Regions from separate parts of the Sodalis sp. RH14 genome, predicted to be linked through region 4. Evidence: predicted binding sites of a transcription regulator. Region 4 holds the regulator's gene; each other region holds the start of a gene.
The links. Region 4 encodes CRP, which controls carbon source genes, mostly activating them, when cyclic AMP is high. Its sites were predicted from a motif close to ATGTGANNNNNNTCACAT; they were not measured.

Region 1: a site for CRP is predicted at 1,519-1,536, ahead of msrB (peptide-methionine (R)-S-oxide reductase MsrB). Genes of this name have one in related genera too.
Region 2: a site for CRP is predicted at 1,227-1,244, ahead of psiE (phosphate-starvation-inducible protein PsiE). Genes of this name have one in related genera too.
Region 3: a site for CRP is predicted at 1,638-1,655, ahead of idnD (L-idonate 5-dehydrogenase). Genes of this name have one in related genera too.

The regions. Positions count from the first base shown of each region.
Region 1 is NZ_CP178739.1:3,222,285-3,225,404, forward strand. Features, by position in the region: gene pncA (bifunctional nicotinamidase/pyrazinamidase) at 1-544, shown strand, start outside; gene ACL2XQ_RS14660 (YeaC family protein) at 619-891, opposite strand; gene msrB (peptide-methionine (R)-S-oxide reductase MsrB) at 980-1,393, opposite strand; gene gapA (glyceraldehyde-3-phosphate dehydrogenase) at 1,744-2,739, shown strand; gene ACL2XQ_RS14675 (D-hexose-6-phosphate mutarotase) at 2,827-3,120, shown strand, end outside.
Region 2 is NZ_CP178739.1:4,744,347-4,747,466, forward strand. Features, by position in the region: gene ACL2XQ_RS21600 (hypothetical protein) at 1-609, shown strand, start outside; gene psiE (phosphate-starvation-inducible protein PsiE) at 770-1,168, opposite strand; gene ACL2XQ_RS21610 (OsmC family protein) at 1,417-1,848, opposite strand; gene ACL2XQ_RS21615 (methyl-accepting chemotaxis protein) at 2,417-3,120, shown strand, end outside.
Region 3 is NZ_CP178739.1:5,877,548-5,880,667, reverse strand. Features, by position in the region: gene ACL2XQ_RS26720 (LysR substrate-binding domain-containing protein) at 1-481, opposite strand, end outside; gene ACL2XQ_RS26715 (sulfite exporter TauE/SafE family protein) at 589-1,308, shown strand; gene idnD (L-idonate 5-dehydrogenase) at 1,716-2,747, shown strand; gene idnO (gluconate 5-dehydrogenase) at 2,763-3,120, shown strand, end outside.
Region 4 is NZ_CP178739.1:5,217,823-5,220,942, forward strand. Features, by position in the region: gene ACL2XQ_RS23885 (phosphoribulokinase) at 1-146, shown strand, start outside; gene ACL2XQ_RS23890 (OsmC family protein) at 565-987, opposite strand; gene ACL2XQ_RS23895 (hypothetical protein) at 947-1,135, shown strand; gene crp (cAMP-activated global transcriptional regulator CRP) at 1,303-1,935, shown strand; gene ACL2XQ_RS23905 (YccS/YhfK family putative transporter) at 1,989-3,120, shown strand, end outside.

The DNA of each region.
Region 1 (3,120 bases), 2.0 Mb from region 4:
CGCCAACCAGGCGATGGCCTTTTGCCGCCGGTCGGGTTTCCCGGTGGCGGCCTCGCTGGACTGGCATCCACGCCAGCACGGCAGTTTTGCGGTCAACGCCGGAGCCCGGGTGGGCGATACCGGCATGCTGGACGGTCTCAGCCAGGTATGGTGGCCGGTGCACTGCGTACAGGATACCCCCGGGGCGCAGTTGCACCCGCAGTTGCACCAGCAATGGATTGACAAGAAGATCCTCAAGGGCCGCCAGCCCGAGATAGACAGCTACAGCGCGTTTTTTGATAACGGCCATCGCCAGCAGACCGAACTGGATGACTGGCTGCGCGCCCTGGATATCACCCATCTGACGGTGATGGGGCTGGCGACCGACTATTGCGTAAAGTTCACCGTGCTTGACGCGCTGTCGCTGGGCTATCGCACCGACGTGCTCACCGAAGGATGCCGCGGCGTCAACCTGGACGCCGGCGACAGCCAAAGGGCGCTGGAGGAAATGCGCCGCCACGGCGCCAGGCTGGTGACCCTGGATGAGATGATGCGCGGCGTCTGAGCGCGAAGCGGCGCCGGCGAAGGATAGGCGTTTCCCGGCATGGTGACGCGGCCGCGCCTGCCGGGATGGCCGCGCTATTCGGGCTTGATACGCGCCACCGGTCGCCCGGTCAGCTCCTCAAGCAGCTCGCGCTTGCTTTTCATCACGATTTGCCCGTCGGTGCCGATGCTCATATGCTCCGGCTGATGATTATGACGCGCCTGCCACAGCATCACCATTTGCAGGCAGTTATCCTTTTGTTCGGCGGTCAGGGGAACGCCGTCGGGCCATTTGCCCAGTTCCACCGCCGTTTTCAGGCGCTGGTAGATGTCAGGCGTCAGGTTAGCCAGTAGCGCATCAACGTCCACGATTTATTCCTTATCATAAGAATAATTAGCTGAATCGATAAAGCTTGCCTCCGCCGGCAGCGATACGCGCGGGTGTGTTACATGCGAATCAGCCGTCGATTTCTTCGCCATTTTCCTGGTCCTTAAAACGCAGCGAAGCGGAGTTAACGCAAAAACGGGCGCCGCCGGGCTGCGGCCCGTCCGGGAATACGTGCCCGAGATGGGCATCGCAATTGCCGCAGCGGATCTCCACGCGATGCATACCATGGGAGTTGTCGTCCAGATAACGGATGGCGGACTCGTTAACCGGCTCGTAAAAACTCGGCCAGCCGCAGCCGGAGTCATATTTGGTTGCAGAAAAAAACAGCGGCGCGTTGCAGCACAGGCAGTGGTACTGGCCGGTGCGCTTATTTTCCAGCAACTTACCGCTATAAGGCGGCTCGGTGCCCCGCTCCTGCGTGACGTGGCGCTGCATATCGGTCAGATGGTCGGGGACGATGCGATCGGGATCATTTTTAGCCATACGTGCGATTCTCAGGCGGTGAATGAATGATAAGGGTTTTGAACCGGCTTATTATAACAAATAATTAACAACACCGGGATGATTTTTAGCTTAAACTAGAGGGCGAGAAACGACGTGAGCGGTAAGTGTGATGCATGTCACATTTAGCTGCCAGGTGCAGTTTAAATGGCGGGCTACGGCCCCCATCTTATTCGTAGCTGTGCGGGCGGCGGAACGGACAATTTACGTTCAAATGGTGTGATTACGTTTGATTTGCAGCAATAATTGACACGATTCCGCTTGACGCTGCGCGAGGTTTTTGTAAGTTTACAAGTAACCTTTTATTCACTAATAATTAGCTGGTGGAATATATGACTATCAAAGTAGGTATCAACGGTTTTGGCCGTATCGGCCGTATTGTTTTCCGTGCTGCGCAGGAACGTGACGATGTCGAAATCGTCGCCATCAATGACCTGTTAGACGCCGACTATATGGCTTACATGCTGAAGTATGATTCAACTCACGGTCGTTTCGACGGTACCGTGGAAGTGAAAGACGGCCATCTGGTTGTAAACGGCAAAACCATCCGTGTTACCGCTGAGAGAGATCCGGCTAACCTGAAATGGGGTGACGTTGGCGTTGACGTGGTTGCAGAAGCCACCGGCATCTTCCTGACCGACGAAACCGCCCGCAAGCACATCACCGCCGGCGCCAAGAAAGTGGTCCTGACGGGCCCTTCCAAGGACAATACCCCGATGTTCGTCATGGGCGTGAACCATAAATCCTATGATGGCCAGGATATCGTGTCCAACGCTTCCTGTACCACCAACTGCCTGGCGCCGCTGGCCAAAGTCCTTAACGATAAATTCGGTATCGTTGAAGCGCTGATGACCACCGTACACGCCACCACCGCAACGCAGAAAACCGTCGACGGCCCGTCCCATAAAGACTGGCGCGGCGGCCGCGGCGCGTCCCAGAACATCATTCCGTCCTCAACCGGCGCCGCCAAGGCCGTGGGTAAAGTTATCCCCGAGCTGAACGGTAAACTGACCGGCATGTCCTTCCGTGTTCCGACCCCGAACGTTTCCGTTGTCGATTTAACCGCGCGCATTGAAAAAAGCGCAACGTATGAAGAAATCTGCGCAGCGATGAAAGCAGCGTCCGAAGGCGAACTGAAAGGCGTAATGGGCTACACCGATGAAGACGTGGTTTCCACCGATTTCAACGGCGAAAAACTGACGTCGGTATTTGACGCCAAAGCCGGCATCGCGCTGAACAAGAATTTTGTAAAATTGGTAGCCTGGTACGATAACGAAACGGGTTATTCCAATAAAGTACTGGATCTGATTTCCCATATCGCCAAGTAATCATTGTCGATAAAGAACGGCTTATGGGGCGACAGCAATGTCGCCCTTTTTATTTGATTCCAATGCTTAACTTCACAAGGCTCATGTATGCATAACTCTGTTTTTGCGTTACCCGTCAAAGAGCAGCTCTCATCCTCCATCAGCTTGCGTCAGATGGATGAACTGCCGGTTATCGTCATCGATCATCCGCGCGTCAAGGCGGCGGTTACCCTGCAGGGCGCCCATCTGGTGGCCTGGCAGCCCGCAGGCGAAGAACCGGTGCTGTGGTTAAGCGACGGCAGCGAATTCAAGGATGGCGTGGCCATTCGCGGCGGCGTGCCCGTCTGCTGGCCCTGGTTCGGCAAGGTAGCCAGTCCCAACCATGGTTTTGCGCGTATCCTG
Region 2 (3,120 bases), 470 kb from region 4:
TGTCGTTCATATGAATGTTTAAAACAAGAACTACATAAAAAATATTATGATATAAGCGTTTTGCTGCCGCATGAAAAACACCTTTATCTGCCGATTTTGCTCGACGGCGATAGCGGGACGATAGAACTGCTCAAAAATACCAACCTTATCGATGATAGTGATAACCCTGCTTTAAACTTTCACGCGGCATCCGGCAGGCTGTCCATCACCACTGTCACAGATAAAGATGATAATGAATTTAACGATATCCCGTTAAAACTGATGGACCAAATAAATATGCATTACCCTATATTAGGTAATAATTTCTATGCATCTTATTATTGTGAGCCAAATAAAAAGAAAAAAATGTATAAACTGATATTCCCTAAGAAAAATTTTACGGGGGAAAATTTTTATCTGACGTTGGAATGCGCAAATACGGTATTTAATGCCGCATCGATCAATAAAAAATTTTATATTTCATTGGTTATAATGCATTTAAGTAACTATCTAAAGCACGCCGGCTTGCCTGAGCTTAATCATGATGTTATTGACAAATTATTGCAGGGATATCCGTCATTGGCCAATAGCGGCAAGGGGATTTTGCAATGCTTAGCGGCCTATTACTGAAGGCTCCTTGCCCTACCCTCGCCCACCAATGCGCCATGGCGCGTTTTTATCATGTAAAAGCAGGCCGGATGATGTCCGGCGCCGGCACGTTTTCATCCAGGCGACGATCGCCAGGCTTGGGGGAAGCGCTAATCATGGGCAGTCCGCATCACTGACGGGGCTATTCGCGCTTAAGCCGGTTACTGTTGACCAGCCACAGCGTTACCACCAGGATTAATATGGCGGCCGAATAATACAGCGTATCCTGCGGATCTTTATGATCGACGATAATCAGGCGGATAATCGCCGTGATGCCGATATAGACAAAGTAGCGCAGCGGAAAGTGATACCCGGACTGGAAATACTTCACAATCAGGGCGATAAACTCAAAATACAGAAAATAAATGACGATGCCTTCAATCATCTGGTAGTAAGACGCCAGTTCGCCGTTTACCAGCAACACCCTGGCCAGAAGAACGGTTTCCTTACCCATAAAAACGATCAGGATCGCCGCCAGGAACAGCAGGCCGATATTCAGGATCATTTGCAGCACGGTCGCTATACGCATACCGGTAATCATACCCATACCTCGTCGTGATAGTTTCCTTACGGAAAGACCGGTAAGCATAGCATGATTTTTGTGATGAACATCACATTAAACCAGCGCATCCGGGTACTTGCCTTCAGGCGGGTAAAGGAAGAGCAAGGGCTTTGGCGGCGCGGCGAAACGCGGTATGCGGCGTAGGGAGGGGAAACCCACTGCGTGGTAAAGCGGTGGCGCAAACCCCGCCCTGATAGACGGGGTGCGGATCAGGTCGTGCTGCCGATTCAGTTTTTTAACTGGTAGGTCAGCGTAATGTCAGCCTTTAGGACCTTGGACACCGGGCAGTTTTCTTTTGCCTGCTGGATAATGGCGTCAAATTCCTGTTTATCGATCCCTGGCACTACCACGCTGCTGTCCAGGGCGATTTTAGTGATGCCGTAGCCGCCGCCCACCTTATCAAGGGAAACATCGGCTTTGGTATCAATACTCTGCGCAGTGTATCCCTTCTCGCCCAGCATCAAGGATAGCGCCATGGAAAAACAGGCCGAGTGGGCGGCGCCGATAAGCTCTTCGGGATTGGTGCCGGGTTTACCTTCAAAGCGGGTATTGAAGCCATAGGGTTGCTGGCTTAAGGCGCCGCTTTCCGTGGAGATGGTGCCCTTACCCTGCTTGATATCGCCTTCCCAATGTGCCTGTCCGTGTTTATGAATAGTCATCTGCATCCTCCTGTTTGTTACCCATAGGCTTTTAGTATAGCTACTCTTGCCGGAGGTGGGGAAATCCCAGGCCAATGCGGCCGGGTAAGCGACGTGACAGTCATCCGGTTTATTTTTTCGCTCTTTTGTGAAAGCGGCTATTCTATTTCCGCCATGCGGCAGGCGAAAATATATGTTCTGCTTCTTTATTAACAAAATAGCGGTAATTATTTCCCAACGTTCATTTGCAATCGGTAAGCCGAGGCATTACCCGTCAAGATTGAGTCATCATCATCTATTGGACAGTTGCACTATTTTTTTCAGGCATCCGCATATCAGCACGGGCAAAAGACAAAATTTGGGCTTAACGCCATCACGCAAAGCACAGGGTGGCATGAGCGAATCCCCATAATTCCCACAACAACCGCCCTACCGCCGCCGCACCACTCTGCATCGATATTTTTACTGTCCATTCTCTCATTCCGCGGAAAATAACCTAAAGAAGCGGAAAAATTTGCCGATAGCTAGGCAGGACATTTATCTCAGGTATTACACAGTTTGATTTGTGACATTTATATGGGAAACAGAAATGACAAGTTTAATAAGTAAAATAAATAGCATTAAAGTGTCACATAAACTTTTTTTAGGCTTCGGTATTGTCTTATTGCTGGTCGTGATTGCATCAGGCCTCAGCGTCCAACGGTTCAAGGAAATTCGCGATATTTATGAAAAGACCAATCTGGTATATAATATAAATATTGATGTTTTCCAGGTTAAAGTCAACCGCGTTAAATACCTTTACTCGTCCGACGACGCGGTGCGTAAAGTCATGGCCGGCTTTATCGATGACGCCGCCGCGCTCACCCACCAAGCCCAGGCACTGTCATGGGATAAAGAATCGATGGCAAGCCTGGATAGCATTGCCCGCTATCTGGGAGATTTTAATAAATCTCTGGAAAACATGAGTGTTTTTTCCAAAAAAATGGTCGCTATCCGCGCCCAACTGGACGAACTCCATAACCAGGACGCCATAGGCCCCTTTAAAACCGCCTTGCTAAACCAGACGTTTGGCACCGATATGGATAATCAACTCAATGATTTTGTATTGGCCTATATTTTAATTAAAGACAATTCCTTTAATTTGCAATTAAAAGGCACCGATGAGGCATTAGCCTTGCTGCAAAAGAATTATGCGGATGCAGAGAAAAAATATAACGATTTGGCGGTCAGCCTCGCACCGGAAAAGAAGCCTGACCTGGATGCTTTTTGGAGCTACTTTGGCAAATATAAGGA
Region 3 (3,120 bases), 660 kb from region 4:
CTTGCAAAAACGCGATCGCGGAATACTCCGCTACGCTAATATCACGCCGGATCAACAGGTCATAGTGCCCGATAATGTGCAATTGCTCGGTATTGGCCGTGGAAATCTGCAAATTTGCCTGGGGAAAGCGCGTATAAAAATCATCGAGGCGGGGCAGCAGCCATTTCAGGCACAGTGTGGTCGGCACGCTGACATTAAAGACATTATTACGTCCACCGTTGCCGTAGCGCAGGGCGATGTCGGACAGGTTATCAAACGCGCTCCCCAGCTCCCGGGCCAGCGTCAGGGCGTAAGGCGTCGGCACGCGTCGCTGGCCTTCCCGGCTGAATAAATTAACGCCGAACCATTTTTCAACCACCTGCATATGGCGGCTGACCGCCCCATGGGTAATACATAATTCTTTGGCGGCGGCGGTATAGCTGCCGGCATGGCATGCAACCAAAAATGCCCGTAATGCCGCCAGGGGTGGGAGTGAATGCATAACCAGTCCTTTTTTATCACTATTGCGTGATATTTTATCACGAGCCATTCCATTTCTGATCGCTATCATCATGGTTACTACCCCCTGAAAAAGGACGTGCCGGCGTGATGTATCTGATCATTGTCATTATTGGAATAGCGGCCGGCATCATCAGCGGCATGGTGGGCACAGGCGCTTCCATCATGCTGTTGCCGGCGCTGGCGTATACCTTTGGTCCCAAGGCCGCGGTTCCCATCATGGCCATCGCCGCCATTATGGGTAATGTTTCGCGTGTGCTTATGTGGCGCAGGGACATCAATATCAGGGCCTTTCTGTGGTATTCCCTGCCGGGTATCCCCGCCGCCGTCCTGGGCGCCAATACGCTGTGGCTGATGCCTGCGCCCCTCTCCAACTTCTGCATCGGCCTGTTTTTCTTCCTGCTGATCCCGGCGCGCCACTGGGCCAATGCCCGGGCAATAACGCTCAACCCCATGCAACTGGCGCTGGCGGGCGCACTGGTCGGTTACCTCACCGGGGTGGTTTTCTCCACGGGCCCGCTGACCATCCCCCTTTTTGCCGGGTATGGGCTGACAAAAGGCGCGCTGCTGTCGACGGAAGCGGCCGCCTCCTTTGCTATCTACCTTGCCAAGGCATCGGCGTTCGGGGCCATCGGCGCCCTGCCGCGGTCCGTCGTTATCAGTGGCCTGATGGTAGGCGGTACGCTGGTTGCCGGCATGTACATCGGTAAAATATTCTTGGTGAAAATGGCTGAAAAAACCTTTAACCGCCTGATTGACGCCATGATGCTGGTGGCGGGCGCCTCAATGATTTGGGACGCGCTTAATTGATAAATGATTCCCTGCGGAATATAACGCGCTATAAAATCCATAAAAATAAAAAATAGAACCCAATGGCCAAGCATACATAAAGCCAGCACCGGCAACCGACAATGCCTGGACAGGCGGCGGCGGTAACTATCGCCTGTTTATCAGAGGCGTACTCTCGCGATCCGTAATAATGAGGGATAGCAAATACCTAATAACATAATTAGCATCTATTTAGCGGCCAATTTACCATACCGGGTTATTCACATTATTTCTTGTTCATTTTGAACGGAGGTTGCTTTTTATTAAGTCAATCACGTTATGCGTTACATCATTTTCGTTACATCATTTTTAAGTGACATCCATCACAGTTTTGCACATCCATAGCCGTTTAACTGCACCTCAACGACATTACCGTTGAGGAAATAAAAATGAACGTTGATACCCAGTCTTGCGTGGTTACCGGAAAAAAAGCCGTTGCCGTGGTGGCGCAAAACGTAGAATATTCCGGCCAGGGGACCTTGGTTAAAATATCCCGCGGCGGGATTTGCGGATCCGATCTGCATTATTACCAGGAGGGTGCGGTCGGAAATTTCAAAGTGCGCCAGCCCATGATTCTGGGGCACGAAGTTATCGGCCATGTGGTAAAAAGCGATGCCCCGGGGTTATCCGTTAACCAGAGCGTGGCCATTAACCCCAGCAAGCCCTGTAAACAGTGTAAATATTGCCTGTCCGGTGAGGAAAATCAATGTATTAATATGCGCTTTTTCGGCAGCGCCATGTATTTCCCGCATGTGGATGGCGGATTCACGCAATTTAAAGTCGTGGATACGGAACAATGCATCCCCTTTGACAATGCCCTCGATGAACGCGTCATGGCTTTTGCCGAACCGCTGGCGGTGGCCATTCACGCCGTGAATCAGGCCGGGGACGTTAAGGGTAAAACCGTTTTTGTCTCCGGCGTCGGGCCTATCGGCAGCTTGCTGGTGGCGGCCGCCAAGGCCTCGGGCGCGCGGGAAATCATCTGCGCCGACCTGAGCCAGCGTTGCCTGGATATCGCCGCCCAAATGGGCGCCACCAAAACCCTGCATGCGGCGGCCGGTGATTTCTCCGCGTATGCCGATCAAAAAGGCTACTTCGATATCGCGTTCGAAGCCTCGGGCCATCCCCAGTCCATTACGCGCTGCCTGGAATTAACCCGGGCCAGGGGTACCTTAGTCCAGGTCGGCATGGGCGGCGTGACGCCGGAGTTCCCCATGATGATGGTCATAGCCAAGGAAATCAGGCTGGTGGGGAGTTTTCGTTTCACCACCGAATTTAATACCGCCGTGGCCTGGCTGGGCAACGGCACCATCGACCCGCTGCCGTTGTTATCCGGTGAATATCCGCAGGCCGAACTTGAACAGGCGTTGATCTTCGCGGCGGACAAATCGTTAGCGTCAAAAGTACAGTTGGTTTTTTGAAAATAGGGATCCAAAATGAACGATATTTTTTCATTAAAAAATAAAAAAGCGCTGATTACCGGCTCCGCCCAAGGCATTGGTTTTTTATTGGCCAACGGACTGGCGCAATCGGGTGCGGAAATCATCATCAATGATATTACCGCCGCCCGCGCGGAAAAAGCGGCGCAGCAGTTACGGGACCAAGGGTATACCGCTTATTCTGTCGCATTTGATGTGACGAAAAGCCAGGCCGTTAATAGCGCTATTGAGCAAATTGAGTCCGATATCGGCCCTATTGATATTTTGATTAACAATGCCGGCATCCAGCGACGCCATCCGTTTACCGAATTTCCTGAGAAAGACTGGAACGATATTATCGCGGTAAATCAAACGG
Region 4 (3,120 bases):
TGCCTTATCTGCTGGCGATGCTGCAAGGCTCCTTTATTTCCAATATTAATACGCTGGTGGTGCCCGGGGGCAAGATGGGGCTGGCGATGGAGCTGATTATGGGGCCGCTGGTACAGCAGTTGCTGGAAGGAAAGGAAATTAAGTAAACTCGAGGCCTCGGGCGGGAACACCACGCCCGATTCGACCCCATCGGCATGCTTTCCCTTGAACACGCCAGGATTCGCTGCGGTGTTGGCGGGCCTAGCATACCGTGGGGCGCTCGGTCGGGCGGGAACACCACGCCCGATTCGACCCCATCGGCATGCTCTCCCTTGAACACGCCAGGATTCGCTGCGGTGTTGGCGGGCCTAGCATACCGTGGGGCGCTCGGTCGGGCGGGAACACCACGCCCGATTCGACCCCATCGGCATGCTCTCCCTTGAACACGCCGGGTTTGAGTGCGGTGTTGGCGGGCATACCGTGCCATGGGGCGCTCGGTCGGGCAGAGAAACCATGCCCGATTCGACCCCATTGGCGCGCTCTCCCTTGAACACGCCGGGTTTGAGTGCGGTGTTGGCGGGCCGGTTAGGCGGCGGGGGCGTGGTGTTCGTCGCGCACTTCAAAGCTGTGGGTCATATTGACCGACGCGCCGAGCATCAGTGAGACCGAGCAGTATTTTTCCGCCGATAGCGTCACCGCCCGCTCCACCGCCTTGTCGGTCAGCCCGGCGCCGGTGACGATAAAATGCAGGTTGATATGGGTAAACAGGCGCGGCGCCTCGTCGCGGCGCTCGGAGGTGAGTTTGACCTCGCAGTCCCGGACGTCCTGCCGCGCTTTGTGTAAAATCGATACCACATCAATGGCGCTGCAGCCGCCGACCGACATCAATACCATTTCCATTGGGCTGGGCGCTTTTTCGCCCGCGTTCCCATCCATCAAAACCTGGTGGCCCGAGGCGGATTCGCCCATGAAAGACAACCCTTCTACCCATTTGACCCGTGCCTGCATTATGATACTCCTGATGAAAAGCTTTCCAGCAGACTACATTTTTGTTGGAAAACTGGCAATGTTACTGAACATACTTCATGCTGAAGCAAGACAACAGAAGACACTGCTTCAAACCTATGCTAAAAACAAGGCTGGATCGGCCTCATGATAATGAAAGGGCAAGAGATCGATCGGAACATCACATTACCAGACCCTAATAAGTTCCCTTACGTCGCTCCGTTTAAACGCGGAGTCAGAGTGAATAATACAAGCGCCGTAACAGGGAATACGATGTCCCGAACCTGGGATAGCGATGACAAAAGAGGATAACAGCGAATGGTTCTCGGCAAACCGCAAACAGACCCGACTCTCGAATGGTTCCTGTCTCATTGCCATATTCATAAGTATCCATCGAAGAGTACACTTATACATCAGGGTGAAAAGGCTGAAACGCTTTACTACATCGTTAAGGGCGCCGTGGCGGTGCTGATTAAGGATGAAGAAGGCAAAGAGATGATTCTCTCCTATCTTAACCAGGGAGATTTCATCGGTGAGCTCGGCCTATTCGAGGAAGGTCAGGAACGCAGTGCCTGGGTACGGGCGAAAACCGCCTGTGAAGTCGCCGAGATTTCGTATAAAAAATTCCGGCAGCTGATTCAGGTGAATCCGGATATCCTGATGCGCCTGTCGGCGCAAATGGCCAGTCGTTTACAGGTAACGTCGGAAAAAGTCGGCAACCTGGCATTCCTGGACGTTACCGGACGCATAGCGCAAACCCTGTTGAACCTGGCGAAACAACCCGACGCCATGACCCACCCCGACGGCATGCAGATAAAAATCACCCGTCAGGAAATCGGCCAGATTGTCGGCTGTTCCCGCGAGACGGTAGGACGTATTCTTAAAATGCTCGAAGATCAAAATCTTATATCCGCGCACGGTAAAACCATTGTTGTTTACGGCACGCGCTGATAGCCCCGTTATACAGGCGTGGTGCTTCGTACCACGCTTTTTTTGCTGACAGTATGTGGCGCCGGTTAATCTACCACCCTGAAGTAAACTATGCCCTGCGGCAAACCATCGTGCTATGCCTGCCGGTGGCCGCCGGCCTGTTATTCGGCAGCTTGCAAAACGGCCTGCTGTTTTCGTTGGTCCCTGCCTGCTGCAATATCGCCGGCCTCGATACCCTGCATAAACGGTTTTTCAAGCGACTGGCCGTCGGCGGCGTGCTGTTCGCGCTGAGCAGCGTGCTGATCCAGGTGCTGTTGGCCGTGCCGGTGCCGTTGCCCTTGGTGATGCTCGGCCTGGCGCTGCTGTTCGGCGTTACCGGTGAAATCAGCCCGCTGCACGGCCGTTTATTGCCCGCCGCGCTTATCGCCGCCATCTTTACCCTGGGGCTGGCCGGCAATGTGCCGCCCGCCGTGCCGCCGCTGCTGTATATTGCCGGCACCGCCTGGTACGGGCTGTTCAACGCCCTGTGGTTCCGGTTGTGGAAGGAGCAGCCGATGCGGGAATCGCTTAGCCTGCTGTATCGGGAGCTGGCGGATTATATCGAGGCGAAATATACCCTGCTGACACAGCATACCGATCCGGAAACCGCCCTGCCGCCGCTGTTTGCCCGCCAGCAGGCGGTGATTGATCTGATTGCCCAGGTATACCAGCAGCTTTATATGCTGTCGGCCAATGATCAGCTGCAGTACAAACGCCTGCTGCGTTCTTTCCAGGTGGCGCTGGATTTGCAGGAGCATATCGCCGTCAGCCTGCACCAGCCGGACGAAGTACAAAAACTGGTGGCGCAAAGCCACGCCGAGGCGGTTATCCGCTATAACGCCCGGCTGATTGCCGCGCGGTTGCGGGTACTGGCGGATGATATTCTCTATCACCGGCAGCCGGGGCGTTTTAACATGGCCACCGCGCTGTCGGCCCTGGAAAAAATTGCCGACCGGCATCCGGATAATCCGGTCGGACAGTTTTGTTATTACCATTTCAGCCGTATCGCCCGGCTGCTGCGTACCCAGCGCCCGCTTTACCGCCGCGACCTGATGGCCGACAACCAGCAGCGGCTGTCGTTTTGGCATGCGCTGGTCAGCTACTGTTCCTTTAAATCCATGGCGCTGCGCAGCGCGGCAAGGCTTGGGATTATGCTGGCCATCGGCA